DNA from 3 places in the Mesorhizobium sp. WSM1497 genome. Region 1 is predicted to be linked to each of the others. Evidence: riboswitches for the same ligand, from Rfam matches in the RefSeq annotation. Region 1 holds a riboswitch; each other region holds the start of a gene.
What was found. Region 1 has a riboswitch for cobalamin ahead of A9K65_RS17925 (CbtB domain-containing protein). Riboswitches for the same ligand answer to the same signal wherever they lie in the genome.

Region 1 (10,432 bases):
CACTTTCTTTTTGAGCGTCGGATTCTCCCAAAACCGGTTTCCCCTTTTGGGTCCGATGCTCTAGACCTGATTTGCACCTTTTCCGGGATTCTTGTGGCGGGAGGCGCTGGTGGAAGGCGAGCACGAACGGACGACCGGCGCCGGGGCCGCCGAGGACAACCACGCCGACATCTATGGCGAGGACGGCGCCGTGCTTTCGTCCTTCCTGGCGCGGATCGGCGCGGCGATCGCCGACCGCGACACGCTGACCCTCAAGCATGAAGTCGACGACCTGCACCAGTCGGAGCTCGGCGACCTGCTCGAGGCGCTGCATCCCGAACAGCGCCGCGCGCTGGTCGAACTCCTGGGCGCCGATTTCGACTTCTCCTCGCTGACGGAGGTCGACGAGGCGATCCGTATGGAGATCGTCGACAATCTGCCCAATGCGCAGATCGCGCAGGCGGTGCAGGAGCTCGATTCCGACGACGCCGTCTACATTCTCGAGGATCTCGACCAGGAAGACCAGGACGAGATCCTGTCCCAACTGCCGTTCACCGAGCGGATCAGGCTGCGCCGATCGCTCGATTATCCCGAAGAGACGGCCGGCCGCCGCATGCAGACCGAGTTCGTCGCGGTTCCGCCGTTCTGGACGATCGGCCAGACCATCGACTACATGCGCGAGGACAACAATCTTCCCGAGCGCTTCAGCCAGATCTTCGTCATCGATCCGAGCTTCAAGCTGCTCGGCGCCATCGACCTCGACCAGATCCTGCGCACCAAGCGTTCGGTCAAGGTCGAGGAGGTGATGCACGAGACGCGGCACGCCATTCCGGCCACCATGGACCAGGAAGAGGCGGCGCGGGAATTCGAGCAGTACGATCTTTTGTCGGCCGCGGTCGTCGACGAGAACGAACGGCTGGTTGGCGTTCTGACCATCGACGATGTCGTCGACGTCATCCAGCAGGAGGCCGAGGAAGATCTGATGCGCATGGGCGGCGTCGGCGACGAAGAGCTTTCCGACAGCATCTTTTCGACCTCGCGCTCACGCGTTCCGTGGCTGCTGATCAACCTTCTGACCGCGTTCCTGGCGGCGTCGGTGATCAGCCTGTTCGACCGCACGATCGAACACATCGTGGCACTGGCGGTGCTGATGCCGATCGTCGCGGGCATGGGCGGCAATGCCGGCTCGCAAACCATGACCGTCACCGTGCGGGCGTTGGCGACCAGGGATCTCGACATCTACAATGCCGGCCGCATCATTCGCCGCGAGATGGGTGTCGGCTTCATCAACGGCATCGTCTTCGCCATCCTGATCGGCATCGTCGCGGCAGCCTGGTTCCGTGATCCCAATCTGGGCGGGATCATCGCGGCGGCGATGATCATCAACATGTTCGTGGCCGCCCTGGCCGGCATCCTGATCCCGCTGCTGCTCGATCGTTTCAAGGTCGATCCGGCGGTCGCTTCGGCGGTCTTCGTCACCACGGTTACCGACGTCGTCGGTTTCTTTGCATTTCTCGGCATTGCCACGTGGTGGTTCGGCGTGCCCTGAAGGCACGCCTTTTGGCTCAATTGACTTTTACGTAAATGCCGTGCGAGGCTCGCGCGGGGCGCCATGTCGATTCCGGCATGGCATGGGTTTTGGTTCGGGACAGAAGGGTGACGCCGGCATGGCGATCGCCCCGGTGTTTCGGCGTGTGGGAGTGGCAATGCGAGAATATTATTCGATCACCGAGTTGACCCGCGAGTTCGACGTGTCGACGCGGACGCTGCGCTTTTACGAGGACGAAGGGCTGGTGCAGCCGGTGCGGCGCGGCCGCACGCGGCTGTTTCGCCCCTCCGACCGGCAGCTCATTCGCCAGATCATGCGCGGCAAAAGGCTTGGCTTCTCGATCAACGAGATTCGCGAAATCATCCAGATGTACAAGGAGCCGCCCGGCGAAGTCGGCCAGCTCAACCTGATGATCAAGCGCATCGAGGAAAAGCGCGAGGATCTCCGGCAGAAACGCCGCGACCTCGAGGAGACGCTGGCTGAACTCGACCAGGCCGAGGAGTCTTGTGTGGAGCGGCTGGTGGAGCTTGGCGTGAATACGTAGGCAGAGAGTTTGAGGGACAGCGCCCCCTCTCTCCTGCCGGACATCTCCCCCACGAGGGGGGGGGAGATTGGCCGCTTGAAAGCCAGCTCAAATCCAGCGGCGCACGCGTTTGGCGTAGTCGCGGTATTTCTTGCCGAATTTTGCTGCCAGCACCTTTTCCTCGCCTTCGATCGCCACCTTCTGCGTGGCATAGGCGGCGATGAACGCCAGTGGCAGGAACCACACGATGCCCGAGACAAAGGCGACGCCGATCAACAGCAGCGTGTTGGCCAGATACATCGGATTGCGGGTGACGCCGAAGGGACCCGTGGTGACCAGGTGATCGGGTACAGCGTTGGGGTTGAGCGTGGTCTTGGCCCGGATCATGGTGCGGATCGCGGTGAACCAGAGTGCGGCGACGGCAAACAGCGCCACCCAGCCGGCCGCGAACAGGATATCGCCCAGCAGGTCGCCGATCCAGGGCAGGGGATAGAGCAGGCCCAGTGCGATGCTGACGGCGATGGCGGCGATGTAGATCAGCGGCGGCCACGGTATGAGCCCCGGCTTCGGTTGGTTCTCGGTCATTCGGCCCCTCCCTCCATCAACTTGCTGTCGGTCTTGGCGGTGCACATGCCGGCGAGATCGGACAAATGCGCTTTCCACTCCGCAGTCTGATCGTTGTTGTAGAGCCTATCAAGCGTGGACTCGCCCTCGAGCGTATCGAGCATGCAGACACAGTAGCTCGTACAGAACTCGGTGTCGCGCGACTGCTCGCAGGACAGCTGACAGGTTTTGAGGAAATTCACCTGCGGGGTTTCGACCTGCGCCGGCATGATTTGCGAGAACAGCCAGACGCAGCCGATCAGCAGCGGCTGGTGGATCAAATAGAAAGCCAGGCTGTGCCGGCCGATGAAGACCAGCGGGTTGGCCAAGCGACCGAGCGCCAGATTGGCAAGCCTGGCAAGCAGGCCGGCACCTGCGGCGAGTTTTGTCACCGCGATGCCCGCAAGTACGGCGCCGAACCACGGAAACAGCGGAACGTAGTCGTTGGAGCGCGGATTGGTCGCCGACAGGCCGACCCACCACAGCCATGGGTGATCGAAGGCCTCGAAGCGCAGATAGACGGGGGCGGCGATAACGAGCGCGGCGACGACAAGCGTCAGCAGCGCCGGCAGGCGCAGGAAGGCGAGACCGAGCAGGCTGGCCAGCGCGATCTCGTGCAAGATGCCGAAGAAGATGAAGCCGTCCGGAGTGGCTATGCGGGTAACGACCGAAATCGCGATCGCGGCTCCGGCGACCATGGCGAACCGCTTCCAGAAGCCGTTCCAGCGGATTTGTCGACCGTGGGCGAGATACAGGCTGACGCCGACCAGGAACAGGAAGGTCGAGGCGATGCAGCGCGCGTAAATCTTCCACCAGCCGAAGGCGGTCAGGCCGGGATCGGTGTAGCCGAAGAACTCCAGATCCCAGGTGAAATGGTAGCTTGCCATGGCGATCAGCGCGATGCCGCGCACGATGTCGATGGCGACGATGCGCTTTGGTCGATCCTGAACGGGCGCGGTCGGCGTTTGGATGCTCATGGTCTCGCATTCTGATTCAGCCCCGCTGGAGGACTATCACGGTTGCCCAGGACAAAAGAAGACCGGCAACCCTGCCGATAACGCCGGATCAGCCGCGGCATTGGGCCAGTGCCGGAAAGCCTTTGGCCGGCTTCGCTTTTGCCGGATGCACGTCGGTTTCCTCTTATTGGCGCTGAGGTCGCCACGGCAGATTTGACCCGGTGAATCTGCTTCGGGGAAAGCAATGTCCACCCATGTGCGCCATCCGATCTGGCTACCGGCCCTCAAGGCCGCGGACGCGCGCACCTTCGCTTCGCTCTATGCGGTCGAATCCTTCGCCCGCGCCACGGTGTCGAGCGTCATCCCGATCCAGGCTTACGAGATCCTGCACAACGAGCAGATCGTCTCGATCCTCTACACCGTCGTGGCGATGCTCGGCCTGTCGGTGACATTGTTCATGCCGATGCTGATCCGCCGTTTCGCCCGGCGCTGGGTCTACACGGCGGGCGCCTGCCTGCTGGCCATCGGCTCGCTGTTCTTCGTCACCGACACGCTTGCCGGGCAACTGGCCGGCATGCTGTGCCGGGTGATGGGCGCCAGCGCGCTGTCGATCACGCTCAACCTCTACATCATGGACCACATCCGCAAGACCGACTTCATGCAGGCCGAATCGCTGCGCATGGCGTGGTCGATGCTGGCCTGGACCGGTGGGCCGACGCTCGGCATCTTCCTCTACACGCGCTTCGGCGTCTATGCCGCGCATGGCGCGGTGGCCGTGTTCGCGTTAGCCCTGCTGGCATTGTTCTGGACCTACCGGCTCGGCGACAACCCGTCGATCCGTCCCGGCAAGACGCGACCAGCCAATCCGCTCGCCAATATCGGCCGCTTCATCGCCCAGCCCAGGCTCAGGCTGGCCTGGCTGATCGCGTTTGGGCGCTCCTGTTTCTGGACGACGTTCTTCGTCTATGGGCCGCTGTTCATGGTCATTACGGGTGAGGGCAAGCTGGCCGGCGGCCTGCTGGTTTCGGCCGGCAACGCGCTTTTGTTCATGGCGATTTTCTGGGGCAAGGCGGGAAAGCGCTTTGGCGGCCGCAGGACCATGACATTTGCCTATTTCGCCATGTCGGCCGCGCTTCTGGCGGCGGGCTTCGTCGGCGAAACCGTGCCGCTGCTCACCGGCGCCTTCCTGCTCTGCGGTGCCTTCTTCACCATTGCACTCGACGCGCTCGGCTCGACCGCCTTCATGCGCTCGGTGCGCTCCTATGAAAGATCGCAGATGGCGGCGGTCTATCGCACCTATCTCGACTTTTCCGAGCTGACGCCGCCGCTGGTCTATTCGGTGGTGCTGGCCTTCTTCGGCCTGGGCTCGGTGTTCGTCACGCTTGGCCTGCTGGCGGCGGTCTGCGGCTTCGTGACGTGGCGCTATCTGCCGAAATCGCTTTGACCTTCATGGCGCATTCGCAACGGTCGCCGGCGGAATTTGGTTTGCCGGACGCGAGGATTCTGCCTATAGTCGCCGGTGTCGCCGGTTCCATTTTGGAGCCAAGAGGGAATGCGGTAAGGGCGGATTTCGCCCAATGCCGTGGCTGCCCCCGCAACTGTGTGCGGTAGTCCTCTCCATATGCCACTGAAGATTTTTCTTCGGGAAGGTGGGGAAGGACGCTGATCCGTGAGCCAGGAGACCTGCCGGCGACAGGAAACTGACTTCGATGCCCTCGGGTGGAGGGCGAAAGGACAAGACATGACTACCGCTTCCGTCTCCCTCGGCGCTTCCGTCTCCTCGCAGTCGCGCTTCATGCAGCTTGCGCTCGCCGCGCTGCTCGGCATTTTCGTGATGGGCTTTGTCGGCTTCTCGCATATCGATGCGGTCCACAATGCGGCTCACGACTATCGCCATTCGATGGCGTTTCCCTGCCACTGACGAGGGGCTGACGACATCATGAACCTGTTTCGCAACGTCGTGTTCATCGCGGCGATCGCAGGGCTCGTGGCCGGCGTCGTTCTCGCCTGCATGCAGGCCTATGCGACCGTGCCGCTGATCCTGAAGGCGGAAGTCTACGAACAGGCGGGCGGCGGGCATCACCATGACCATGCCGCTCCGGCAGCAACGGATAGCAATGCCATGAGCACAGCCGCTCCGGCCCCTGCCGAAGCGACTGCTGCGGCGGAAGACGAGGGCTGGGCGCCGGCAGACGGTTTCGAGCGTTTCGCCTTCAGCGTGCTTGCCAACATCGTCACCGGCATCGGCTTCGGATTGATCCTGGTCGCGGTTTCCGAATTCGCCGGCGGTATCGGTGGTTGGCGCCAGGGCGTGTTCTGGGGCTTGGCCGGCTTTGCCGTGTTCACGCTGGCGCCGGGCCTCGGCCTGCCGCCGGAACTGCCGGCCATGCCGGCCGCCGATCTCACCCAGCGCCAGATCTGGTGGTGGGCAACGGTGGCGGCAACCGCTGCCGGTCTCGGCCTGATCGCGTTCCGCAAGTCGCTGCCGCTGGCGATCCTTGCCGTCCTTTTGATCGTCGCACCGCATGTTGTCGGGGCACCGCAGCCCGACAGTTACGAGACGGCGATTCCGGAAGGGCTGCATCACCAGTTCGTGGTGGCGGTGACCGTGACCAATCTGGTGTTCTGGCTGGTGCTCGGCGCGGTTGTCGGCGTGGTGCGCCGCCGCTTCACCGGCACCGCGACCAGCCTGCGCGACAGCTTTGCCTGATCGCAAGACACTGACCTTCCTGATCGGCGGTGCGCGCTCCGGCAAGAGCGCACACGCCGAAATTTTGGCGACCGCCTTGCCGCCGCCCTGGACCTATATCGCCACGGCGCAAGCCTATGATGACGAGATGCGTGAGCGCATCGCGTTGCACCGGTCGCGGCGCGGCGAAGGCTGGACGACCATCGACGCACCGCTCGATCTCGCCGGCGCGCTTGCCGCCTTGCCGGACGATCGGCCGGTGCTTGTCGACTGCCTGACGCTGTGGCTGACCAACCATATGCTGGCCGAACACGATTTCGAGCTGGAATGCCGGCGATTGGCGGACGTGCTGTCGCGGCCGCGCGGACCCTGGTTCTTGGTGTCCAATGAAGTCGGACAAGGCATCGTGCCGGACAATGCACTGGCGCGCCGCTTTCGCGATGCCGCCGGCCGGCTCAACCAGCAGGTCGCGGCGACTGCCGATACGGTGCTGCTGATGGTGGCGGGGCTGCCGCTCAAGGTGAAATGATATGACCGATATCGACAATAAGGACGAAGAGCGCCACCGCGCCAAGATGGCCAAGCGCAAGGCGGTGCAGGATGCCGAGGTGGCGAGCAAGACGGTCGAGAAGGGGTTGCTGATCGTCAACACCGGCCCGGGCAAAGGCAAGACCACGGCCGCCTTCGGGCTGGCGCTGCGGATGCTCGGCTACGGCAAGCGCGTCGGTGTCGTCCAGTTCATCAAGGGCAAGTGGCACACCGGCGAGAAGGACGCCTTCGCCGCCTTCGGCGACCGTGTCGTGTGGCACGCGATGGGCGAGGGGTTCACCTGGGAAACCCAGGATCTGAAGCGCGACATCGCTGCCGCCGAAGCCGCCTGGGCCAAGGTGCTCGAACTGATGGCCGATCCGTCGATCAGCCTGCTGGTGCTCGACGAATTGAACATTGCGCTGCGCTACGACTATCTCGATCTCGACAGAGTGGTTGGCGCGCTAAAAGCGCGGCGCGAGGGCCTGCATGTCGTTGTCACCGGCCGCAACGCCAAGCCGGCGCTGGTCGAGGCCGCAGACCTCGTCACCGAAATGAGCGTGACCAAGCATCATTTTTCCGCCGGCGTGAAAGCGCAGCAGGGGATCGAGTTCTGAGTGTTCCTCAACCTCCCCAGACGGGGGAGGGTGAGGTTAGGTCACAACGATGACAACGACCGAAACCAACCCGAACAGAGCGATCAGCAGATAGTCGGCGACGCGATAGAGTTTCAGCGCCCGCCTGATGTCGAGGCTGTCGGCTTCACGCCGCCCACCTTCGCCCATGAAGACGTCGTCGACCAGCACGCCGCCATAGAAGCGCGGGCCGGCGAGCGCCAGGCCGAGCGCACCGGCCATCGCCGCTTCCGGCCAGCCGGCATTGGGCGAGCGGTGTTTTTTCGCGTCGCGCCGCACCGCATGCCAGGCTTTTTTCACATCAGCGCCTTTGACGAAGAACGCCGCCAGCACGATCAGAAGCGCCGTCAGCCGCGACGCCGGCAGGTTGATCCAATCGTCAAAGCGCGCCGCCGCCCAGCCGAACGCCTCGTGGCGCGGGGTGCGGTGGCCGATCATCGAATCGGCGGTGTTGGCGGCCTTGTAGGCGGCGCCGCCGGCCAAGCCGCCGACGCCGGTCCAGAAGGCAGGGGCGACGATGCCGTCGGAAAAATTCTCGGCCAGGCTCTCGATCGCCGCGCGGCAGACACCGGCCCGGTCGAGCGTTTCAGGGTCGCGACCGACGATCCGCGAAACGGCAAGGCGGGCCAAGGCGATGCCGCCGGTGTCGAGGGCGTCAGCCACCGCCTCGACATGCTCATAGAGGCTCTTCTGCGACAGCAGCGACGTTGCCAGAAGGGCCGTGATGACCAAGCCCATGGGAACGAACCAGAACAGGATCTGTACGCCCAGGCCGACTATCGCCGGCACCAGCACGATGACCAGCAGCGCCTGGACACCGCGCTTGCGACGCAGCGCGTCGGGATCAGTGGCGCGGTTGAGCCTGCGGTCGAGAAAGGATATCAGCCTGCCGAACCACGTCACCGGATGGCCGATGGCGCGAAACAGCCAGTCGGGGTAACCGAGGGCGAATTCGACGACCAATGACAGGAAAGCGATCAGGACTGACATGAAGCTTCTTAATGGGGCGGTTGTGGACCATGGTGGAAGTCTTGGCCGCGCGAGGGTGCTTTTCCCCAACGCCCTGCTGCCTTTCGTCGACCTCTCGACCGGTATCAATCCGCACTCCTACCCGCTTTTCGACCTGCCCGCCACCTCGCTGTCGCGGTTGCCGGAAGCCGCGCGCACACGCGACCTGACAGAGATCGCGGCCAGTACTTACGGCGCGCCGTCGCCAGCCAACGTCGTGGCGGCGCCGGGCACACAGATCCTGTTGCCGCGCGTTGCGTCGCTCATTTCGCCCGGCAAGGCGTTGGTGCTGGGTCCGACCTACGCCGAACATGCCCGCGCTGCCGCGATCGCCGGGCACCAGGCGGCGGAGGTCGATAATTTCGAAGCGTTGGCTGACGCCGACCTCGTCATCATCGTCAATCCGAACAATCCGGATGGACGTGTCATAGAGCGCGACCGGTTGCTGGCTCTGGCCGCCGGATTGCGCGCCAAGGGCGGACTGCTGGTCGTCGACGAGGCGTTCATGGATGTCGGCCCGCGTCAGCACAGCGTCGCGGGCGATGTCGGTCGGGGCGGCCTCGTCGTGCTGCGCTCGTTCGGCAAGTTCTTTGGCCTGGCCGGGCTGCGGCTCGGCTTTGCACTTTCCGATACTGCGACGGTCGACCGGCTGGATACGCAGTTCGGACCATGGGCCGTCGCCGGCCCGGCGCTGGAATATGGCATCCGCGCGCTTGCCGACATCGGGTGGCAGGACGTGATGCGGGCGTCGTTGGCCGGTGAATCGGCGCGTCTCGATGCGCTTTTCGGCCGCTTCGGCGTTCCTGTTGCGGGCGGAACCACACTGTATCGTTTCCTCAGTCTGACCAATGCCGCCGATTTGTTTGCAGCGCTCGGCGAGCGCGGCATCCTGCTTCGCCATTTTGCCGACCGGCCTGACGTTCTGCGCGCCGGCCTGCCGGGCAGTGAGGAGGAATGGCAGCGGCTCGAATCCGCACTTGCCGAATGGGCGTCGCGGCGCAAGCATCAATCGAAGGGTTCCAAACAATGATCCATGTCTGCTCGCTGGCAAAGATCGAGGAAACGGTGGCCAGGACCGGCGCCGACCGCATGCTTTCGCTGCTCGCCGCCGGAACGGAGGTGGTGCGGCCGGCCTCGATCTCGAGGGAAAACCACCTGCATCTGGTCATGCACGACATCGCGGTGGCGCAGGACGGCATGACCATGCCGGGCGAAGACCATGTCCGCAATCTGCTCGATTTCGCGCGCCGGTGGGACCGGGCAAGGCCGATGCTCGTGCATTGCTATGCCGGCATCAGCCGCTCGACGGCTTCGGCCTTTATCATCGCGGCAGCACTGGCGCCGAAGCGTGACGAGGCCGAATTGGCGCGGACGCTGCGGGCGCTGTCGCCTTCGGCAACGCCCAATCCGCGACTGATCGCCGTGGCCGATGCGTTGCTTGAGCGCAACGGCCGCATGGTCGAGGCGATCGAATCGATCGGGCGCGGCGCGGACGCCTTTGAAGGCACGCCCTTTGCGCTGAGGATCGACAGCTAGCTTTGCCCCCATATCGTTGTTCGTCTGATCCGCCTCCTCCATCGCCTCGTTTGTTCAAGAGGACCTGGAATAGCGATGACAGCGCTTGCCACTGGTTTGGAGGCTACGTCAACCACTCCGCGAGCTTCGCCTTGCGCACATCTTGCAGCAGGCTGATGAAGCCGTCGGCCTGATATTCTGCCGTCAGCCGGCCCTTCTCCGCCGTCGCGATGCTGGCGTCGCCGACGACGCCGTTCGGGTTGAGATCGCTGGCGATCCAGGCGAAGGCGTGGGTGCCGGTGTGGCGCAGCAGCGAAAATTCCTTTTCGGCCTTGGCGACATTGGAAACGAAATTGTCTGATTTGCCCATGTCCACGAGGTCCGGCCGGAAATGCAGCATCAGCGAGGTCTCGACATCGCCGCCATGGATGCCGTGACGGTCCTCCA
Region 2 (10,432 bases), 1.9 Mb from region 1:
ATCGCCGATCATTATCTGCGGCATCGGGGACAGACGGGGAGGGGAATAGGGGAATAGGGGAATAGGGGAATAGGGGAATAGGGGAATAGGGGAATAGGGGAATAGGGGAATAGGGGAATAGGGGAGTATGTTGCGCTCTTAGCCCGGCCGGCCAAATCTTTTTGCTTTTCCCTACTCCCTTACTGCCCTACTCCCTTATTCCCCTGCGAGCAAAGCGAGCACTTATGCCTTACGACCAGAAGAAAATCGTCGAAGCCCTGCGTGCTTTCGAACGCGGCGAGATCGTCGTCGTCATGGATGATGACGGGCGCGAGAACGAGGGCGACCTGATCGTCGCCGCTGTCCACTGCACGCCCGAAAAGATGGCGTTCATCGTTCGCCACACCTCCGGCATCGTCTGTACGCCGATGCCGCGCGAAGAAGCCAAGCGGCTGAACCTTGCCCCCATGGTCGCCGACAACGATTCCGCCCACACCACCGCTTTCACCGTCAGTGTCGATTTCAAGCATGGCACCACGACCGGCATCTCGGCCGAAGATCGCACTTTGACCGTTCGCAATCTTGCCAACGGCAATGTCGGTGGCTCGGATTTCGTCCGGCCCGGCCACATCTTTCCGCTGATTGCGCGCGAAGGCGGCGTGCTGATGCGCTCAGGCCATACCGAAGCAGCGGTCGATCTGTGCAAGCTCGCCGGCCTGCCGCCGGTCGGTGTCATTTCCGAGCTGGTCAATGATGACGGCACCGTCAAGCGCGGTCCGCAGGTGCAGGCTTTCGCCGAGGAGCATGGCCTCAAGCAGGTTTCGGTCGCCGACCTCATCGCCTACCGGCAGCGCAAGGAAACGCTGGTCGAACGCGTCGCCTGCTCGGAAATCGACACGCTCGGCGGCAAGGCACAGGTCTTCACCTACACGCTGCCGTGGGACTCCATGCATCACGTCGCCATCGTCTTCGGCGACATTCGTGACGGCGAGGACGTGCCGGTGCGTCTGCATTCCGAGGATGTGGTGACCGATGTCTTCGGCACCAGCCACCGGCTCGACGCCATCATGAAGACAATGGGCGAGCGCAGGCGCGGTGTCATCGTCTATCTCAGAGAAGGCTCCGTCGGCGTTGCGCATCAGGAGCGCAAGCGGCCGGCAAGCGGCGACCGCGAGGATCACGAAGAGGCGCGCCGCCGCGAAAACGAGTGGCGCGAGATCGGGCTAGGCGCCCAGATCCTCAAGGATCTCGGCATCTTCTCGATCAACCTGATCGCCTCGCGCGAACGCCACTATGTCGGCCTCGAAGGTTTTGGCATCCACATCGCCAAGACCGAGATCCTCTGAGCCTCCCGTCGATCCGGTTGCCGGAGAAGACGGATGAATGCGTCTCTGCCTTCCAGCCAGCGCAGCGAGCGGCTTTTGCTGCGCCGCCCAGAAGAGGCTGATCTGGATTTCCTGATCGATCTCTTTTCGCGCCGGGAACTTGTTGCGCATCGCCCCGACCCTGTTCCGGATACAGCCCAGCAGAGCGTCGCGCGGCTGACGCGCGACATCGGCCATTGGGACAAGCACGGCTTTGGCCGCTTGGCGGTCGAGGCGGATGAAAAGCTGGTCGGCTTCGGCGGCGTCACGGTATCGGCGGATTTCGACGGTCTGAACCTGTCCTATCATCTTCATCCGGCGAGCTGGGGACATGGCTATGCCACGGAATTGGTGACGGAAGCACTGCGCACCGCGTTCGGCCCCTTGCGTGCCGATCGGGTTGTCGGCCTCGTCCGCCCCGCCAATCCGGCTTCGCGACGGGTGCTGGAGAAATGTGGCTTCGTCTTCGAAAAAGAGGTGATGCTGCACGGGGCGCCAACGATAGTTTTGGCATTGGCGCACCCAAGAAGAGTCAATATTTCAGGCCCGGCCGCCTAGAGCGGCGCGCCCGGCCTAAGGCCCCGGGCGCGCCGGAACTATTCCGCAGCAAACGCGGCTGCTTCGCATCCGTCCATCTCGCACTCAGCCGTGGCAAGGCTGCGCTGGCCAAGCAGCACCGTGGCCAGCGCGATCGTGCCTGAAGCCACAGAGACCCAGAACCCGTTCTGGGCACCGAACGCATCGACCACCGCGCCGGCCGCGAACGAGCCGAGCGCCATGCCGATGCCGATGCCGGTCATGACCCAGGTAATGCCTTCGGTCAGCATCGCCTCCGGCACATGCCGCTCGATCAGGCCGAAGGCGGTGATGAAGGTCGGCGAGATCGCCACGCCGCTGATGAACACGGTCAGCGCCAGCAGTGGCACGGTGTCGGCGGTGAGCGGCAACAGCGTGCCGAGCGCGACGAGGGCGACCGCGATGGCCAACTGGCGTTGCAGCGGCGCCTTCAGGCTGAGCGCGCCGACGATGATGCCGAGCACGAACGATCCCAGCGCGTAAACGCCGATGACAAGGCTGGCGGCGCCGGGCTGGCCAAGCTCCTTGGTGATCGCCACGGTGCTGACTTCCGTCGTCGCGAAGGTCGCGCCGATGAAGATCAGGGCGAAGGTGATGATCTGAACCGGCCGCAGGCGGATCGCCGAGCCGCTTGAGCCATGGTCCACCGGCCGCACTTGCGGCTCCGTCGAGCGTTGCAGGATGAAGGCCGCTGATCCGAATGCGAGAAATAATGTGCTCACCAGAACGCCGGCTTCCGGGAACAGGGCAGCACTGAGACCGACCGATAGCGATGCCCCGGCGATATAGACCAGTTCATCGGCCGCGGACTCGAAGGCGAATGCGGTGTTCATCTGCGGCCGTCCGCGGAAAATCTCTGTCCAGCGCGCCCGCACCATCGCCGGCATGCTTGGCATGGCCGCGGCCAGTAGGGCCGACACGAACAGCGTCCACACCGGCCAGTCCTGGTTGGCCGCCGCTATCAGGACGGCGAAAGCCAGCACCGCGATGATGGTGGTGGGCACGACGATTTGTGTCTGGCCCAGGCGGTCCACCAATCTCGATATCTGCGGCGCAACGAAAGCGTTGGCCAGCGCGTATGTTGCCGAGACGGCTCCGGCCAGCCAGTATTCGCCACGCGTCTGCGACAGCATCGCCACGATGCCGATGGGCGCCATGGCGATCGGCAGGCGCGCCATGAATCCGGCGGCCGCAAAGCCCTTGGCTCCGGGGGCACGAAAGATTTCCGCATAGGGATTTTGCATGGGTGGTTCCTCGACAAAGGACGATTCGGCAATTACATACGAAGCGTATGATTGTTAAATAGAGCATACGCCGCGTATGTCAATTGGCATACGTTACGTATGTGAATAGGGCCAGAAGCCATGCACAGACCCCGCAAGGAGATGATCGCCGAGACGCGCGCAAAGCTGATCGCGGCGGCCCGCCATGCCTTCGGCACAACAGGCTATGCGGAAGCCTCGATGGATGATTTCACCGCTTCGGCCGGGCTGACGCGCGGCGCGCTCTATCATCATTTTGGCGACAAGAAGGGGCTGCTGCAGGCGGTCATAGCCCAGATCGACGGCGAGATGGCGGCGCGCATCAATGAGGTCGCGTCGAGAGCGCCGACCCGCTGGCAGCATTTCGTCGACGAGTGCTCGACCTATATCGAGATGGCGCTGGAGCCGGAAATCCAGCGCATCATGTTCCGGGATGGCCCGGCCGTGCTGGGGGATCCAGCGCAATGGCCGAATGCCAGTGCGTGCATCGTGTCAATGACCGACCATCTGACCGCGCTGCAGGAGGAGGGGGTCGTTGTCTCGAGCCTCGACCCCGAGACGGCCTCGCGACTGATCAACGGAGCGAGCAGCCAGGCAGCGCAACGGATCGCCAATTCGAGCGACCCCGAAGCGACGTCCAAGAAGGTGGTGACGGCGTTCAAGCAACTGCTCGAAGGCCTGCTCAAGAAGCCGGATCCGCAGTCGAATTGAAGTTCCCACCGGAGCTTTCGTGCCGGCAGCTGTTCCCGATAGGAATTTTTTCTTGACACCTGCCCTCAGCTAAGGTACATATTCGTCCATGGTGCTGATTTGCGCTGGTGACCCGCCGCACAGGCGGGTTTTTCGTGATGCTCCGTCAGACAACGCGCCGGCGAGAGGCTGCGAAAGAAAACCGTTGCCCAGAATTCGTCGCCCTGTGGTGCCAGGGCCGGCAATTGACAATCGCCGGGTTGAGTTCATCCTCTTCCACCATCTCTGAGGCGGAGATTCGGGGCACATGTGGGATTTCGAGATCGGCCGGTCGGTGTCCATCATGATGCGGACCTGGCCGTTCATCGTCTTTCGTATGATCGTCTATTTCGGCATCACGCTGGCCTACATCATGGCGACCGGCACCGGTGCCTCGGTCGGCTATGGCGTCGGCCATATCTCCACCGATCCCGACGGGCCCATGTCCTTTGCCCTGTGGGGCGGCGTGGTCGGGTTTGGCATCGTCTCGATCGCGGTCTACTGGATCCGCGAATACATCCTCTATATCGTCAAGGCCGGCCACATCGCCGTCATGGTTCATCTGATCGACGGCCGCGACATTCCCGCAGGTCAGGACCAGATCGCCTACGCCAGGGATATCGTGACCCAGCGTTTTGCCGAGGCCAACATCCTTTTCGTCGTCGACCAACTCGTCAAGGGTGCCATCCGCGCCATCACCGGCCTGCTCGGCGGCATCGCCGCCTTCCTGCCTATACCGGGCCTGAGCGGCCTGGTCTCCTTCATCAACACGGTGATCCGCCTGTCGCTGACCTATGTCGACGAGATCATCCTCGGCTACAACATCCGCATCAATTCAGCCTCACCCTTCGAGACGGCGCGCCAAGGCGTCGTGCTCTATGCCCAGAACGGCAAGGTCATGGTCAAGAACGCCGTCTGGCTGGCGGTCATCATGTGGGGCGTTTCGTTCGTCATCTTTCTGATGATGCTGGCGCCTGCTGGTGCGATTCTGTTCCTGATGCCTGGCCAGCTCGCCGGCTGGGCTTTCGTGCTCGCCATCGTCTTCGCCTGGGCGTTCAAGGCGGCCTTCATCGAGCCTTTCGCCATCGCTTGCCTGATGCAGGTCTATTTCAAGACCATCGCGGGCCAGGTGCCCGATCCGGCCTGGGACGCCCGGCTGACCGAGGCGTCGTCGAAGTTCAGGGAGCTCAAGGACAAGGCGCTCGCCTCCTTCGGCGGTTCGCGCTGGGGTACGGCCGGCGCCACACCCTGATCGGCTGGGCGGATGGTGTCTGGTGAGGCAGAAACGGTGTTGAGGCGCGCCACGGTGGACTTCAGCTGTGTCTCGCCTTGCCCGGAAAACGTTTCGCTCATGATCAGTTCCGGCAGCGGCAGCCGCCGTCCCCAACCATGCGTTTCAAGGTCCGGTTTGGAAGCGAACTCGGAAACACGGCCGACGCAGAGATAGGCGATTGGCGTTACGTGATCCGGAATGGCCAACAGCCGCTTCAGCGCCTCAGCCTCGATGATGCTCACCCAGCCGACGCCAACGCCCTCGGCACGCGCGGCCAGCCAGAAATTCTGCACCGCGCAGACGGTGCTGTAGAGATCCATCTCCGGATTGTGCCAGCGTCCCAGCGGCGAACCCTTCGAGCGCTGCCGGTCGCAAGTGATGCAGATGTTGAGCGCGCTCTCGCAGATGCCTTCCAGCTTGAGCTTGCGGTACAGCGCCTGTTTTTCCGTCTCGATCGCCGGCAGTTCCTGCTCGCGCGCGGCCAGGAACAGGTCGCGCACCCTTTCGCGTCGCTCGATGTCACGAATGACAATGAAATTCCATGGCTGCATGAAGCCGACCGATGGCGCATGATGGGCGGCAAGCAGCAGCCGCGCCAGCACGTCGTCATCGATCGCGGTGGGCAGGAAATGGCTGCGCACGTCGCGCCGCGTGAACATGGCGCGATAGACCGCATCGCGCGCATTCTGGTCGAATCCATCGTCAATGGCAGCGGTCATATATTCCGGCATCGCTTGTCCCCTTGCGATTGCAGATTCAAAACGGTCAGAGCGTACTTTGTGCGTCCAAATGGACGCACGTCGCTCTGATGCCACCCGCCCGACCATGCGGATGACGATGCCTGCCAGGCCGGTCTTCTGGCTTGGGATCAACCCGCGTCCGGTGCCTTCCCGTCATCGACAGTGGCATTTACCGGCGCGGTCCCCCTCACAGCGTTGGGCACGCCACGGAATTCAACCGTGTTCCCGATTCTCCCGCTTGCGGCGGGCACCAGGCAGTGCCAAGGACTTTACGCCGAAGCGCCGGCGAGGCCAATGCCTGCGGCGACACGAATGGACGCAGGCGCGATTTTCCCCAGTCATCGGCCGCCCGTGCATGGCCTTTGTCGATCCGGGTCACTAGATTAGGACGATGACCACCCGTCTCTACACGCATCCGATCTTCCTCGAGCATCTCACGCCGCCCGGACATCCCGAGCGGCCCGACCGCTTGCGCGCCATCGAGCGCGTGCTCGATGAGGAAGCCTTTGCCGGGCTCGAACGTATCCAGGCGCCGGAAGGCGACGAGGCCACCATCCTCTACGCGCATCCCGCCGATTTCGTCGCCCGCGTGCGCGCCGCCATTCCCGACGAGGGCATTGCCCGCATCGATGCCGACACCACTGCCAGTCCGAAGAGCTGGCAAGCGGCGATCACTGCGATCGGCGCCGCCAACGCTGCCGTCGATGATGTCTTTTCGGGCCGCGCCGACAACGTCTTTGTCGCCGCCCGGCCGCCCGGCCATCATGCCGAAAAGACCACGGCCATGGGCTTCTGCCTGTTCAATACGGCGGCGATCGCGGCGCGTTATGCGCAGAAGAAACACGGTGTCGAGCGCGTTGCCATCGTCGACTGGGACGTGCATCACGGCAATGGCACGCAGGATATTTTCTGGGACGATCCCTCGGTGCTCTATTGCTCGACACACCAGATGCCGCTTTATCCCGGCACCGGAGCGAAGACCGAAACGGGCGCCGGCAATATCGTCAACGCACCGCTGGCGCCGCAGACCGGCAGCGAAGTGTTTCGCGATGCCTTCCTGTCGCGCGTCCTGCCCGCGCTCGACAATTTCGCGCCCGACCTGATCATCATTTCGGCCGGGTTCGACGCGCACCACCGCGATCCGCTGGCCGAGATCAATCTGACCGAGGATGATTTCGACTGGGCGACCGGCCAGCTGATGCAGCGCGCGGCACGCCACAGCGGCAACCGGCTCGTAAGCCTGCTCGAGGGCGGCTACGATCTGCAGGGATTGGCATTTTCGGTCGCCGCCCATGTCGGGCGACTGATGAAAGGATGAACGATGGCTGGTGAGACCAACGAAGACGTCAAGGCGATGAGCTTCGAGCAGGCACTCGATGCGCTGGAGAAGATCGTCGATGATCTGGAGCGTGGCGACGTGCCGCTCGACCAGTCGATCAGGATCTATGAACGTGGCGAGGCGCTGAAGGCGCATTGCGACCGGCTGCTGAAGGCCGCCGAGGACAAGGTCGAGAAGATCAGGCTGTCGCGCGACGGCAAGCCGGTTGGAACGGAGCCGCTCGACGCAGATTGAGGCCGGTCCGAACGATGGCCTCGCCTCACCGGTTTTTGGACATGATCATGATCGAGGCTATAACTCGTTGCGATTGAAACAGCTCAAGGACAAGAGGAGATACGGAAGCGATGTGCAGAAACATCAAGACCCTGTTCAATTTTGATCCGCCGGCAACCAATGACGAGGTGCGCGACGCGGCCCTTCAGTTCGTCCGCAAGCTGAGCGGAACGACGCGACCCTCGAAGCAGAACCAGCACGCCTTCGATCATGCCGTCGACGCCATCGCGGCCTCGGCGCGCGAACTGCTCGATTCCCTGGAAACCCATCAGCATCCGCGCAATCGCGAAGAGGTGGCGGCCAAGCTGCGGGCAAAGGCGGCCATCCGCTTTGCCTGATGCGGCCAGGCGGCCTTCGACCACCGACAAGGAGAGTCCATGAGCTTCTTCCCCGGGAAAGACCCTGAGGTGGGCGATGCGTTCGCCAGCGATCAGATCGAATTGATGGTCGTTCCGAACGCCAAGGACATCGGTGGTTTTCAGGTGCGCCGTGCCCTGCCAACGGCAAAAAGGCGGTTGGTCGGTCCGTTCATCTTCTTCGACCGCATGGGTCCCGCGATCCTGCGGGCCGGCCAGGCGCTGGACGTCCGTCCGCATCCGCATATCGGACTGTCGACGGTCACCTATCTGTTCGACGGCAAGATCCGGCACCGCGACTCCCTCGGCACCGAAATGGTCATTCAGCCCGGCGACGTGAATTTGATGACCGCCGGCCGCGGCATCGTCCATTCGGAGCGTACGCCGGAGGAACTGCGTGGCGCGCCGATGTCGGTATCCGGCCTGCAGACATGGCTGGCGCTGCCGGACGACAAGGAAGAGGTGGCTCCTGTGTTCGAGAACACAGGAGCGGTCAGGCTTCCCGAGATTGATGCCGAAGGCGTCAACGGGCGCCTCATCATCGGCGATTTCCAAGGATTACGGTCCCCGGTCAGGGCCGATTCGGAGACGCTCTACGCCGACCTGCGCCTGGCGCCCGGCGCCAGCGTGAAAATCCCTGCCGATGCGGAAGAGCGCGCCATTTACACGCTGGAAGGCGAGGTCTCGATTTCGGGCGATGTGTTCCCAGCCGAACGGCTGCTGGTGTTCCGTCCCGGTGACGAGATCGTCGTGTCGTCGCAGACCGGGGCGCATTTCATGCTGTTCGGCGGCGCCTCTCTTGGTTCGAAGCGTTACATCTGGTGGAATTTCGTCTCGTCGTCGAAAGAGCGTATCGAACAGGCGAAAGAGGAATGGAAGACAGGCCGCTTCGACATCGTTCCAGGAGACGAGGAAGAGTTCATTCCGCTGCCGGAAAGCTGATGCCTGTCGCCCAAAGTGGCCCGGTTTTGGGGAAACGACCTGCATAGAAGCAAAAGACCACAGTCTGATCCGCGTCACTGACACGCATTTACTTTCGCCGGCCGGCGGCCTATTTCGCCCATCAACCGAAAGCCTGAGCACCGTGAACGCAACGCCGCATACGCCGCTTCTCGACAAGGCCCGCATCCCGGCCGACCTGCGCACGCTTGCCGAGAGTGAGCTGCCGCAACTGGCGTCCGAGCTTCGCGCCGAGCTGGTCGACGCGGTATCCCGCACGGGTGGTCATCTGGGCGCCGGCCTTGGCGTGGTCGAGCTGACAGTGGCGCTGCACTATGTCTTCAACACCCCCGATGATCGGCTGATCTGGGATGTCGGCCACCAGGCCTATCCGCACAAGATCCTGACCGGCCGCCGCGACCGTATCCGCACGCTGCGCCAGGAAGGCGGCCTGTCCGGCTTCACCCGCCGCGCCGAGAGCGAGTACGATCCATTCGGCGCTGCCCACTCCTCGACATCGATATCGGCCGGCCTCGGCATGGCCGCGGCCCGCGATCTCTCCGGCGGCCGCAACAATGTCATCGCCGTCATCGGCGACGGCGCCATGTCTGCCGGCATGGCCTACGAGGCGATGAACAATGCCGGCGCACTCGATGCACGGCTGATCGTCATTCTCAACGACAACGACATGTCGATCGCGCCGCCAACCGGCGCCATGAGCGCCTATCTGGCGCGGCTGGCCTCCGGCAAGGCCTATATCGGCCTGCGCGATTTCGGCAAAAAACTGACGTCTTATCTCGGCAAGCGCGCGGATCGTGCGATCACAAGGGCGGTCGAGCATGCACGTGGCTACGTCACCGGCGGCACGCTGTTCGAGGAACTCGGCTTCTATCACATCGGCCCGATCGACGGCCACAATCTGGAACATCTGATCCCGGTCCTGAAAAATGTCCGAGACAATGGCGAAGGCCCGGTGCTCATCCATGTCGTCACCCAGAAGGGCAAGGGCTATGCGCCGGCGGAAGCCGCCGCCGACAAATATCACGGCGTCAACAAGTTCGACGTCATCACCGGCGCGCAGGCCAAGGCGCCGGCCAACGCACCGGCCTACACCAAGGTGTTCGCCGAAAGCCTGGTCCAGGAGGGCCGCGAGGACGAACGCATCGTCGCCGTCACCGCAGCCATGCCGAGCGGTACCGGCCTCGACCTGTTCGGCGAAGCGTTCCCGTCGAGGACCTTCGATGTCGGCATCGCCGAACAGCACGCGGTGACCTTCGCCGCCGGCCTCGCCACCGAAGGCTACAAGCCGTTCGCGGCCATCTATTCCACCTTCCTGCAGCGCGCCTACGACCAGGTCGTCCACGACGTCGCCATCCAGAAATTACCGGTGCGCTTTCCCATCGACCGCGCCGGCTTCGTCGGCGCCGATGGCGCCACCCATTGCGGCGCCTTCGACACCACCTTCCTGGCGACACTGCCGGGCTTCGTGGTGATGGCGGCGGCCGACGAGGCGGAGCTGCGCCACATGGTACGCACCGCGGCAAGCTATGATGACGGCCCGATCGCCTTTCGCTATCCGCGCGGCAATGGCGTTGGCATCGA
Region 3 (10,432 bases), 1.5 Mb from region 1:
GAGGCGCCTTTGGCTTCGACAGATACCGGCCATGCAGGCAGTGGCGACTGGCTGGTTGGCAATCCGACCGGCTGGCAGCTTGCCTCGGCTCTGTGGATCGGTTCGGTCGGCCTGCTCATCCTCGGCCTGCAGCCGGTGCTGCTCGGAGCTCTCTACACCGAAGGCCATGTCAGCGGCGACGAACTGGCGCTGGTCGCCACCGCCGAGATGATCGCCATTGCCATCGGTTCGGCCGTCGTGGCGATGCTGCTTTCGGCCCACAATATGCGCTGGAAAAGTGCCGTCCTTCTGCTGCTGCTGGCGCTGGCCAATGTGTGGACGGCCTATGCCGAGAGCGCCAACATGCTGATTGCGGCCCGCGCCCTGGCAGGGCTCGCTGAAGGCGGTCTGGTCGCGGTCGCCACCGAATTGATCGCCCGTTCGCGGCGCGCCGAGCGCATCGGCGGCTATTTCGTCACCATGCAGACGCTGGCGCAATGCGCGCTCGCCCTGTTGCTGGCGCTCTATGTCATTCCGGCCGCAGGGTCGGAGGGTGGCTTCATCGTTCTTGCCGTCGTCTGCGTCGTGTCGCTGGCGGTCGCTTTCACCGTGCCCGGTGACTATGCCGACCTGCCCAAGGAAGAGAATCTGGCCAATGTGCTGACGGTTCCCTCAATGACCGCGCTGTTGTCGGTCTTCTGCTACTTCATGTTCTTCGGCGCGGTCTGGGCTTTCCTGGAGCCGCTAGGCGCGCAATACGGCATCGATGGCCGCACCGTCGGCCTGATCGTCTCGGCCAGCCTCGCGGTGCAGGTCCTGGGGGCGATGACGGCGACCGCGTTCGAGGCGCGCATCGATTATCGCCTTGCCATCGCGGCGATCGGCGTCGTGGCGCTTGTCAGTTCCCTGGTTCTTGCCAGCAGCCCCGGCCTGACGACGTTCTGGGTCGCTGCCCTGGCCATGGGCTTTATCCTGCTGTTCATCGTGCCCTACCAGATCCGTCTGGCGATCACCGCCGACGAGACGCGCACCGCTGTGCTGCTGGTGCCGGCAGCCCAACTGTTCGGCCTGGCGCTCGGGCCGATTGCGGCGTCGCTGCTCATCGACGGCAAGGATTTCCGGTCAGTGCCGGAATTCGCCGCCGCCAGCGCGGTGGCAAGCGTGGCGCTGCTCGGTCTCTTCGTTCTTGTGTCACGTCGCCGTCGTGCGGTTGCCTGAGCGGGGAGCGCCATGTCGAACACTTGGAGCAACTGGTCGGGCTTCGTAAGTGCCGAGCCCAAGCTGATCGCCAGCCCCGGCGATGCCGGTGAACTCGGTGATCTCGTCCGGACCGCGCCCGGCCCGGTGCGCGTTGCCGGCGCCGGTCATTCCTTCACACCGCTGGTGAAATCGCAGGGCACGATCCTGTCCCTGGAGAGACTGGAAGGGCTGGTCTCGCACGACGCGCAAAAACATCAGGCGCGGGTGCGGGCAGGGACCCGGCTCGGCCCGCTCATGCACATCCTGCAAGGCATTGGCCAGGGCCTGCCCAACATGGGCGATATCGACCGCCAGGCGATCGGCGGCGCGCTGGGCACAGCCACGCACGGCTCTGGGCCGACGCTCGGCGCCTATCACACGCAGCTGGAGACGGTGCAGATCGTCGACGGGCTTGGCAAGGTCCGCGACTTCAAGCGGGCAGGGGATCGGGACATGATCCACGCCATCGGTGTCGCGCTCGGCGCTTTCGGCGTGCTCACCGAAGTGACGCTGAACAACATCGCGACCTACCGGTTGCGCCGCCGCAAATATGTGCTGCCGATCACCGAGATGCTGCGCGATTTCGAGGCGATGATGGCCGCGCATCGCTCGGCCGAATTCTACTACATTCCGTTTTCCGGCTATGCGCAGTTCATCGCCAGCGATTTCAGCGATGCCGCACCCACCACGCGGCCGCCGGAAGAGGACGAGGCGGGTTTGAGGACACTGCGCAGGCTGCGCACTTCACTTGCCTGGCTGCCATCGCTGCGTGGCCGCCTGATCCGATCGGCGGCCGCCAAGTTTCCCGCCGAGGACTACGTGCAGGACTGGCTCAACGTCTATGCCAGCGACCGGCAGACCAAGTTCAACGAGATGGAATATCATTTGCCGTTCGAGGAAGGGCCGAAGGCGCTGGCCGAGATCATCGAGCTGACCGAGAAGCGCTTTCCCGAGGTCTATTTCCCGATGGAGGTGCGCTCGGTCGCGCCGGACCAGTTCTGGCTTTCGCCATTCTACAACAGGCTGACCTGCTCCGTCGCCATCCACCATGACGCCGCGAACGATCCTTTGCCGTTCATGCGGGCGGCAGAGCCGATCTTCCGCAGATATGGCGGCCGGCCGCATTGGGGCAAGATGCACAGCCTGAAAGCGGCGGAGCTGAAAAAGCTCTACCCGCGCTGGGACGATGCCATGGCGGCGCGCCGCGACATCGATCCGGAAAACCGCTTCGTGTCGCCCTACATGGCCGGCCTGTTCGGCATCGAATGATGAGCACCTATTTTTCCACCCTCTCGGATGCGCTGAAGACCGCCGGCATCTTCCGACCCTGCCTGCTGCTCGACCGCGATCGGCTGGACGGAAACATTGCCCTGGTAAAAAGGAGGCTGGATCCCGGCCTGGCCGTGCGGCTGGTCGACAAATCGCTCGCCTGCCTGCCGCTGCTTGCGCATATAGGCAAGGCGCTTCGCCATGAGCGCTTCATGACCTTCCACCCGCCGATCAGCGAGGCGGTGCTGAAGGCGTTTCCGGATGCCGATCTGCTCTACGGCAAGCCGATGCCGATCGGTGCGGCAAGGGCTGCGCTGGTGAAGGGTGATGCCGACTGGTCGCGTGTCTGCTGGCTGATCGACAGCGAGGAGAGACTGGCGGAATACGGTGCTCTCGCTGACGAACTCGGCATCGGCCTGCGCATCGCTTTCGAGATCGATGTCGGGCTGCATCGCGGCGGCTTTGCTGATCCCGCGGCCTTGTCGAAGGCGTTGAGCGCGTTGCCGGTCCGGCTGCATTGCGAAGGCGTCATGGCCTACGAGGCGCATGCGCCGCTCATTCCCGGCCTTTTCGGCGGACCGGCAAAGGCATTGGCGGAGGCGTCGGCGCAGGCTGCGGCGTTCGTCGCTTGTCTCGGCGCCGACCAGCGCCGCATCCTCAACATCGGCGGCAGCAAGACCGCGCTGCTTCATCGTGGCGGCGCGGCCAATGAAGTGTCGATGGGCTCGGCCTTCGTGCTGCCCAGCGACTTCGATACGCCAGGCCTCGACGGCTTCCAGCCGGCGGCTTTCATCGCTACGCCGATCCTGAAAGTGGTCGAGCCGATGCTGCCTGGCCCGCCGGCCGTCACCCGCCTGCTGCAGGCGCTCGGCCGGTTTCCGCGCAAGGGCTGCTATCTCTATGGCGGCAAGTGGATGGCCGAGCCGGTCTTCCCCCAAGGCATGAAGACGAACGGCCTGCTCGGCCTGTCCTCCAACCAGCAATTCATGGGCTTGCCCGCCGATGCGACCGCAAGGCCAGGCGACTACGCGTTTCTAAGGCCGACGCAGAGCGAGGCCGTGCTGCAGCAATTCGGGTCGATCGCCGTGTTTTCCGGCGGAAAGGTCATCGATCGCTGGCCGGCGCTGCCGATGGCGTGATCGAGCTACGCCTTCACCGGTACCCAGATCTCCAGCCCGCCATTGCCGCTGTGGGCATCGAACTCCGGTCCATAGCGCTCGAATTCCGGTGCATCCGCGATTTCGTGACCGGAGTCGGGCAGCCAACTGTTCCAGATCGTGTTGATCGTCCGGCGGATGGATGAGATGTGCTCGCGGTGCGAGAACACCGCATATTTCTGCGCCGGCACCCGCACCCGATAGAAGTCCTTCGGCAGATCCGCAAAGCCGGACACTTCGACGCCGACGACATAGTCGAAATTGCCCGCGTCGTCGCCGTTAAGGCAGACGCCGTAGAAAACGCCTGAGATCTCGCCGGGGATGTTGCCGATATAGGGTGCAAAACGCTGCCACTGCATCGGAATCCCGGCGCTGGTTTCACAGCTGTAGCGTTCGCCGAGGCCGGCGATCAGGAACGGCCGGCTGGTCTCGAAGCGCGGTGGTTCGAGATTGGTGAGGAAGGACTGGTCCATCAGGATCGGCTCCACGAGGTCGAGGTTGTTGGTCGAGCCTTGCGCGCGCACCAGTTCCGGCGTGGTGCCGAACTGATCGCGGAAGGCACGGGTGAACGCCTCATGCGAGTTGTAGCCGGCGTCGAGCGCGACGGCGAGGATGTCGGGCGCTCCGCCGGCCAGCTTGCGCGCCGCCTCGGTCAGCCGGCGTGAGCGCATGTAACCCATCACCGAGCGGCCGGTTGCGGCGCCGAAGGCGCGCGTCACATGAAAACGCGACACGCCGCTGCTTTGCGCGACATCGTCAAGCGAGATCGCCTCCGGCAGATGGCTCTCGACGAACCACAGCGCTTTCTCGGTCGGGTTCATGGGGCTCCTTTTCGCATTGGCCGGATCATCTTGGCGTTTCCTGGCGCGGCCAGTTTGATCGAAATTGCGCATCCCGTGCAATCTGCGCCGATCCCATGGGCTTTCGCTTGACAGCGGGCCGCGTCATCTCCTAAGAATGTTATGTTATTACATAAAGTGAGCGTGCAATGCCTGTTTCCCTTAGCTGGCCCACCACTTCGTCCGAGAAATCCATTGCGAAGCGTTTGGTGGAAATCTACGCTGAAGTGGTGATGGTCCCCGAGCCGAAAGGCGAGGGGTGAAAAGGGAACACGGTGAGGCCTGTTCAGGTCGAGGCCGTGGCTGCCCCCGCAACTGTAAGCGGCGAGCAAAATCCGTGAATGCCACTGGCCGGCAAGGCTGGGAAGGCAGGATGGCGCAACGACCCGCGAGCCAGGAGACCTGCCATCACTGAGTTGACCGGACGGGGTGTGCCGGGAGGAAACGCGAGTCCCGGTCTTGTCGGCCGGTTCGCCAGCTTCCTTCCGTCGCCAGTTTTGGAAAGTGACGGAAAGTTGGACGGCTCCATCGATCATCGCATCACCATGCGCACGCTTTGCCGTCCCCGCAATCCGGCGGGCAGCAGCCGATGAGCGCAGTGCTTCTCGAAGCCCATGACCTCTGTGCCATGGCGAATGGGCGGAATCTGGTCCAGGCGGTCAGCTTCTCGGTGGCCGCTGGCGATCGCCTTGCCATCATCGGTCCCAACGGCGCCGGCAAGACGACGCTGCTGCGCATGCTGTCGGGCATGCTGCGGCCAAGTTCCGGCGAGGTGAAGCTTGGCGGACGCGGGCTGGACAGGATTTCGGCCGCCGAGCGGGCGTTGCATATCGCCGTTGTCGGCCAGACCGACCAGCCCGATCCGCGGCTGGCGGTGATCGATTATGTCGAGCTTGGCCGGGTCCCGCACGCCGGGCTGCGGCGCAGGCGCGAGGAACGCGATATCGCCGTCGAGGCGCTGCGCCGGACCGGCCTGCTGCCGCTGCTTGGCCGCACCGTCGGCTCGCTGTCGGGCGGCGAGCGCCAGCGCGCCCAACTGGCGCGCGCCATCGCCCAGCAGCCCAAAATCCTGTTCCTCGACGAACCGACCAACCATCTGGACCCGCGCGCCCGCGGCGAACTGCTCGACCTCGTGGCAGGCTTCGAGATGACGGTGATCGCGGTGCTGCACGATCTGGCGCTGGTAGCACCCTTCGCCACCAGGGTTGCGGTGATGAATCATGCCCGCCTGCAAGCGCTCGCCGCACCGCGCGAAGCGCTGGCCCAACAGCTGATCCGCGAGATTTTCGGCATCGATGTGCTGCGCCTGCGCCATCCGACCGAGGATCGAGAGTTGACGGTGTTCGAGGTTCCGAACCGTGCCGCGCCGCCGTCGTGATTGAAGCCGTTCCATAGTCGACCCGATCCCACCCACAAGGAGCATACCCGTGAAACGCCTCGCTTTTTCGCTTGCCGTCTCGCTGCTGACCTCGACCGCCTTCGCCTTCCCGGTAACCGTCGACAGCTGCGGCAAGCCGCTGACCTTCGACGCGCCGCCGAAGCGCGCTGTCATCCACGATCTGAACATGGCCGAGATGGCTTTCGCGCTGAAATTGCAGCCGTCAATCGTCGGCCTGACGGGCATCACCGGATGGTACAAGGTCGGTTCCGAATTCAAGGCAGAGCAGGGTTCGATCCCGGAGCTGGCGCCGAAATATCCGACGCTCGAAAACCTCGTGGCCGTGGAGCCGGATTTCTTCTTCGCCGGCTGGTACTACGGCATGAAGCCGGGTGGCGAGGTGACGCCCGACACGCTTGCCCCGCACGGCATCAAGACGCTGGTTCTGGCGGAAAGCTGCGTCCATCTCGACAAGAGCCGCCCCGCCGCCTCGATGGACCTGCTCTATGGCGACGTCGAAAAGCTGGGCAAGATCTTCGGCAAGGAGACAGAGGCGGAAAAGCTTGTCTCTGGCTGGAAGGCGCAGCTCGCCGACATCACCGCCAAGGTCGGCAGCGCCAAGGGCACGCGGGTGTTCCTCTACGATTCCGGCGAGGACAAGCCGTTCACCGCAGGCAAGTTCGCCATCCCCAGCGCCATGATCACTGCCGCCGGCGGCGACAACATCATGGCTGACATGGACACCAGCTGGGGCAACACGGATTGGGAAACGGTGGCGTCGCGCAATCCGCAATTCCTCATCCTGCTCGATTACCAGGACGGTGGCGGCTACAGGAAGCTGCTCGATTTCCTGAAAGCGCATCCGGCCATGAAGGAGACCGACGCGGTCAAGAACGAACGCTTCGTTGCCCTGCGCTACGCCGAGCTGACGCCTGGACCCGCCAACATCGAAGCGATCGACAAGATCGCCAAGGCCATGCACCCGGAAGCATTTTGAGCTTGCGTCATCCGGCATTTGCGTTGGCCATGCTGGCGGGAGCGGCGGCGATCGCCGCTCTCGCTCTGCTGTCGATCGCCTATGGCTCGACGCTGATCCCGCTGGCCGACGTTGTTGCAGCGCTTGGCCGCGCAATCGGCTTAGGCGGGCACGACGTGTCCGGGCCGGTCGGCAAGATCGTCGTCGATCTGCGGCTGCCGCGCACGATCCTGGCCATCTGCGTCGGCGCGGGCCTCGGCGTCGTCGGCGCGCTGCTGCAGACGGTGACCCGCAACGATCTCGCCGATCCGTTCCTGTTCGGCCTGTCGTCGGGCGCCGCCGCCGGTGCTGTTTCCGTCATCACCGTCTTCGGCGACAGCTTTGGCATCTGGACGTTGCCGGTCGCGGCCTTCACCGGCGGCATATTGGCCGCCGGCGTCGTCCTGCTGCTGGTCGCGCGGGTGAGGGGCCAAGGGCCGGAGCGGCTGATCCTCGCCGGCCTTGCTGTGTCCTTCATGTTCACCGCCTTGACCAACTACCTGGTCTTTGCCGGCGACCAGCGCGCCGCCCACTCCGTGTTGTTCTGGACGATGGGCGGCCTTGGCCTGGCGCGCTGGGACAATATCTGGCTCGGCGCGCTGGGTGCGGGCACCATTCTGGCTTACGCGCTGTGGAACCACCGCCGGCTCGATGCCTTCCTGGCCGGCGAAAACGCCGCCGAAAGCCTTGGCGTGCCAGTGGCGCGCATGCGCCGAATGACGTTTCTCGTCGCCGCCTTCTCGACGGCGATCCTGGTCTCTGTCGCCGGGGTCATCGGCTTCGTCGGGCTGATGATCCCGCATCTGTCGCGGCCGCTGGCAGGCCCCTTGCATCTGCGCCTGGTTGCCAGCTGCGCCGTCTTCGGCGCGGTGCTTTTGCTGGCCAGCGATCTTCTGGCCCGAACGCTGCTTCCGCCGCAGGAACTGCCGATCGGCATCATCACCAGCTCGGTCGGTGCGTTCTTCGTCGTCACCATGCTGATCCGCAACCGGCTTTGAGCGCCTTTGGCAACCGGTCGCCGGATCACACGGTCCAGAAATAGCGCACGATGTGGAAGAACACCGGGGCGGCGAAGACCAGGCTGTCGGTGCGGTCCATCATGCCGCCATGGCCTTCGATCAGATGGCCCCAGTCCTTGACGCCCTGGTCGCGCTTGATGGCCGAGGCGACCAGCCCGCCTAGGAATCCCATCGAGCAGGCGACGAAGGCCACGCCTGCCGCCTGCAGCGGCGAGAAGGGCGTCACGAACGACAACAGCGCGCCGAGCAGGCTCGCCGACACCAGTCCGCCGATCAGCCCTTCCCAGGTTTTCGACGGCGAGACGTTCGGCGAAAACCGGTGTTTACCAAACAGCTTGCCGAAGATGTACTGCAGCACGTCGCTGCCTTGCACGACGATGATCAGGAAGGCGATCAGCAGCAGGGTGCGGCCCTCGAAGCCTGGCACGTCGAGTGTCAGCAGGGCGGGGACGTGGCTGACGCAATAGACCGAGATCATCACCGCCCATTGCTGCGCGGCGATCCGCTCGAGGAAGCGTTCGGTGTCGCCATGCAGCGCCGTGATGGCCGGCATCAAGAGGAAGCAGTAGACCGGAATGAAGATGACGAAGAGCCCGTACCAGGCGGTCCACACCAGCCAGTACTGAAACGGGATGATGATGCCGAACATGCCGAGCAGCACCCAATGGTCGCTGCGGCGCGTATGCGTCAGCGTCACGAATTCGCGCAGCGCGGCGAAGGAAATCAGCGCAAACAGGATGGTCATCCCGTAACGGCCGAAGAAGAAGGCGACCGTCATCAGCGCCACCATCACCCACCAGGCGTTGATGCGCTGCGTGAGATTGACAAGCGTCGAGCTCAGCGGCTTCGGCGCTCGCGCCGAAAGGATGGTGGCGACGATGCTGGCGGTGGTCAAAACCGCCAGCAGGCCGATGATCAGGATGGAGATCTCGTGGCGCATCAATCGTCTCGCTCGGGACGCGGGTTGAGCGCCAGAAGCGCGGCGTGGGCGCGCTCGAGAAAGGCGCGGCGTTCTTCGCCCGGGCCAACCGCGACAGGCGCGCCGAAAACGACGCGGCACAGCAGCGGCACCGGCAGGAACTGGCCCTTGGGCAGCACGCGCGACATGTTCTCGATCCAGCACGGGATCAGCTCGACCTCAGGCCGCGCCGTCGACAGATTGTAGAGCCCGGAGCGGAACGCCAGCAGCGGCTCGTCTGTCATGTTGCGTGTGCCTTCGGGAAACAGGATAAGCGAGTGCCCTTGGTCGAGAACCGACAGCATGATCTCGATGGGGTTTTCCTCAGGTCTCGTCCATTGCCGGTTGATGAGCACGGACGACAACATGTCCTGCGCGATGAAGCGGCGCAGCCGCGACTTCCCCCAATATTCGCCTGCGGCAACAGCATGGGTGATCGCGCGCTCCCTTTCGCTGAGACAGGCCGACAAAAGGATGAAGTCGCCATGGCTGGTGTGATTGGCGAAATAGATGCGCTGCCGCTCGGAGGGCAGGCTGCCGTTCCAGATCGGCCGCACCCCGGTCACCATCCGGGCCAGAGCCGACAGGCCGACGGAGGTTACCGTCTGCAGCAAGGTGAAGGTCTTGAGCGAAAGCTTGTTCATCGCGGCGCCCAAAACCCTGCCGCCAGAAGCGCTGCGGCAAACAGAGCCAGGGCAGCGCGCTGCTTGAACAGCAAGCGGCTTGTGCCGGCCATGCGGTCATCGAGCAAGCGTGTCGCGAACGGAGCCGGTTTCAGGCGCATGCGCGCCAACATGTCATCCACCGCGGCACCGCCGGAAGCTTCGTCGTCATGGCTCGCCATCAGTCGGAACAGCAGCGCGTCGAATGCCAGCAATGCCGACAGCGCCAGCACCGCAACCGCGCTCGCGGCGGCGATCGACAAAGCGATGGCCGCGGGCAAGGTCTCGAAGGCACCGCGCGCCGATGCGGCTAGAGGCGCAAGGACATTTGCGGCCAGCACGATTGCGGCCGGCCACGCGGCCTGTCGCATCAGCATGCCGGCGAAGCGGTCGGTGCGGTCCTGATAGGTATTGCCTGTCATGACGCCGCCCGCCCCGTGGCCTCTGCAAGGTGGACCGGCCGGCCGGCGGCCGCGAGCATCTCGCGGGCGAGCGCTGGCGTCCCGGCCCTGCCGGTCGCCACCAGCCATTCGGCGACGACGCCGGCGCTGCGCTGGAAGCCGAGCGCGCAGCACACCAGGACGGTGCCGTCGCGGCGTGCATTCTCCAGCGCGCCGGCTGCCTGTTGCCGTATCGCCAGTGGCGGCGGCAACAGGTCGATCATCGGAAAGCTGATCCAGCGGCAATCGGTTGTCGCCGGCTTTTCGAGTTCGGCGGCGAGGTCGATGACCGTGCCGAAGCTGTTGGCCTCGCTTGCCGTGGGAAAGCGCCCGAGAAAGACACCTTCGGCAATCGCCACCTGGGGGGCAAGATTGCGCGTCCAGGCCCATATGTTTGCCCTGGCGCCGAGGCGATAAGGCAAGAGCAGGATACGGCTTGCAAGCGTGATGCTGCCATCGGCGGATTTCTGGAACACT

Region 2: another riboswitch for cobalamin. It lies ahead of bluB (5,6-dimethylbenzimidazole synthase); the one in region 1 lies ahead of A9K65_RS17925 (CbtB domain-containing protein).
Region 3: another riboswitch for cobalamin. It lies ahead of A9K65_RS25405 (ABC transporter ATP-binding protein); the one in region 1 lies ahead of A9K65_RS17925 (CbtB domain-containing protein).

What each region holds. Positions count from the first base shown of each region.
Region 1 is NZ_CP021070.1:3,688,252-3,698,683, forward strand. It holds gene mgtE (magnesium transporter) at 110-1,528, shown strand; gene A9K65_RS17905 (MerR family DNA-binding transcriptional regulator) at 1,686-2,072, shown strand; gene A9K65_RS17910 (isoprenylcysteine carboxylmethyltransferase family protein) at 2,160-2,636, opposite strand; gene A9K65_RS17915 (DUF1624 domain-containing protein) at 2,633-3,631, opposite strand; gene A9K65_RS17920 (MFS transporter) at 3,855-5,054, shown strand; cobalamin riboswitch at 5,120-5,316, shown strand; gene A9K65_RS17925 (CbtB domain-containing protein) at 5,352-5,531, shown strand; gene A9K65_RS17930 (CbtA family protein) at 5,550-6,320, shown strand; gene cobU (bifunctional adenosylcobinamide kinase/adenosylcobinamide-phosphate guanylyltransferase) at 6,313-6,828, shown strand; gene cobO (cob(I)yrinic acid a,c-diamide adenosyltransferase) at 6,830-7,444, shown strand; gene cbiB (adenosylcobinamide-phosphate synthase CbiB) at 7,481-8,452, opposite strand; gene cobD (threonine-phosphate decarboxylase CobD) at 8,451-9,500, shown strand; gene A9K65_RS17955 (tyrosine phosphatase family protein) at 9,497-10,006, shown strand; gene A9K65_RS17960 (creatininase family protein) at 10,110-10,432, opposite strand, start outside.
Region 2 is NZ_CP021070.1:5,624,159-5,634,590, reverse strand. It holds gene aroC (chorismate synthase) at 1-57, shown strand, start outside; gene ribB (3,4-dihydroxy-2-butanone-4-phosphate synthase) at 225-1,325, shown strand; gene A9K65_RS27710 (GNAT family N-acetyltransferase) at 1,359-1,901, shown strand; gene A9K65_RS27705 (MFS transporter) at 1,940-3,163, opposite strand; gene A9K65_RS27700 (TetR/AcrR family transcriptional regulator) at 3,284-3,892, shown strand; gene A9K65_RS27695 (hypothetical protein) at 4,179-5,162, shown strand; partial or broken gene bluB (5,6-dimethylbenzimidazole synthase) at 5,285-5,902, opposite strand; cobalamin riboswitch at 6,013-6,193, opposite strand; gene A9K65_RS27685 (histone deacetylase family protein) at 6,315-7,241, shown strand; gene A9K65_RS27680 (exodeoxyribonuclease VII small subunit) at 7,245-7,496, shown strand; gene A9K65_RS27675 (DUF2277 domain-containing protein) at 7,607-7,873, shown strand; gene A9K65_RS27670 (pirin family protein) at 7,913-8,833, shown strand; gene dxs (1-deoxy-D-xylulose-5-phosphate synthase) at 8,976-10,432, shown strand, end outside.
Region 3 is NZ_CP021070.1:5,171,625-5,182,056, reverse strand. It holds gene A9K65_RS25425 (MFS transporter) at 10-1,197, shown strand; gene A9K65_RS25420 (D-arabinono-1,4-lactone oxidase) at 1,210-2,487, shown strand; gene A9K65_RS25415 (alanine racemase) at 2,487-3,626, shown strand; gene A9K65_RS25410 (AraC family transcriptional regulator) at 3,632-4,465, opposite strand; cobalamin riboswitch at 4,701-4,908, shown strand; gene A9K65_RS25405 (ABC transporter ATP-binding protein) at 5,073-5,861, shown strand; gene A9K65_RS25400 (ABC transporter substrate-binding protein) at 5,911-6,858, shown strand; gene A9K65_RS25395 (iron ABC transporter permease) at 6,888-7,874, shown strand; gene A9K65_RS25390 (phosphatidate cytidylyltransferase) at 7,900-8,835, opposite strand; gene A9K65_RS25385 (lysophospholipid acyltransferase family protein) at 8,835-9,497, opposite strand; gene A9K65_RS25380 (hypothetical protein) at 9,494-9,937, opposite strand; gene A9K65_RS25375 (phosphatase PAP2/dual specificity phosphatase family protein) at 9,934-10,432, opposite strand, start outside.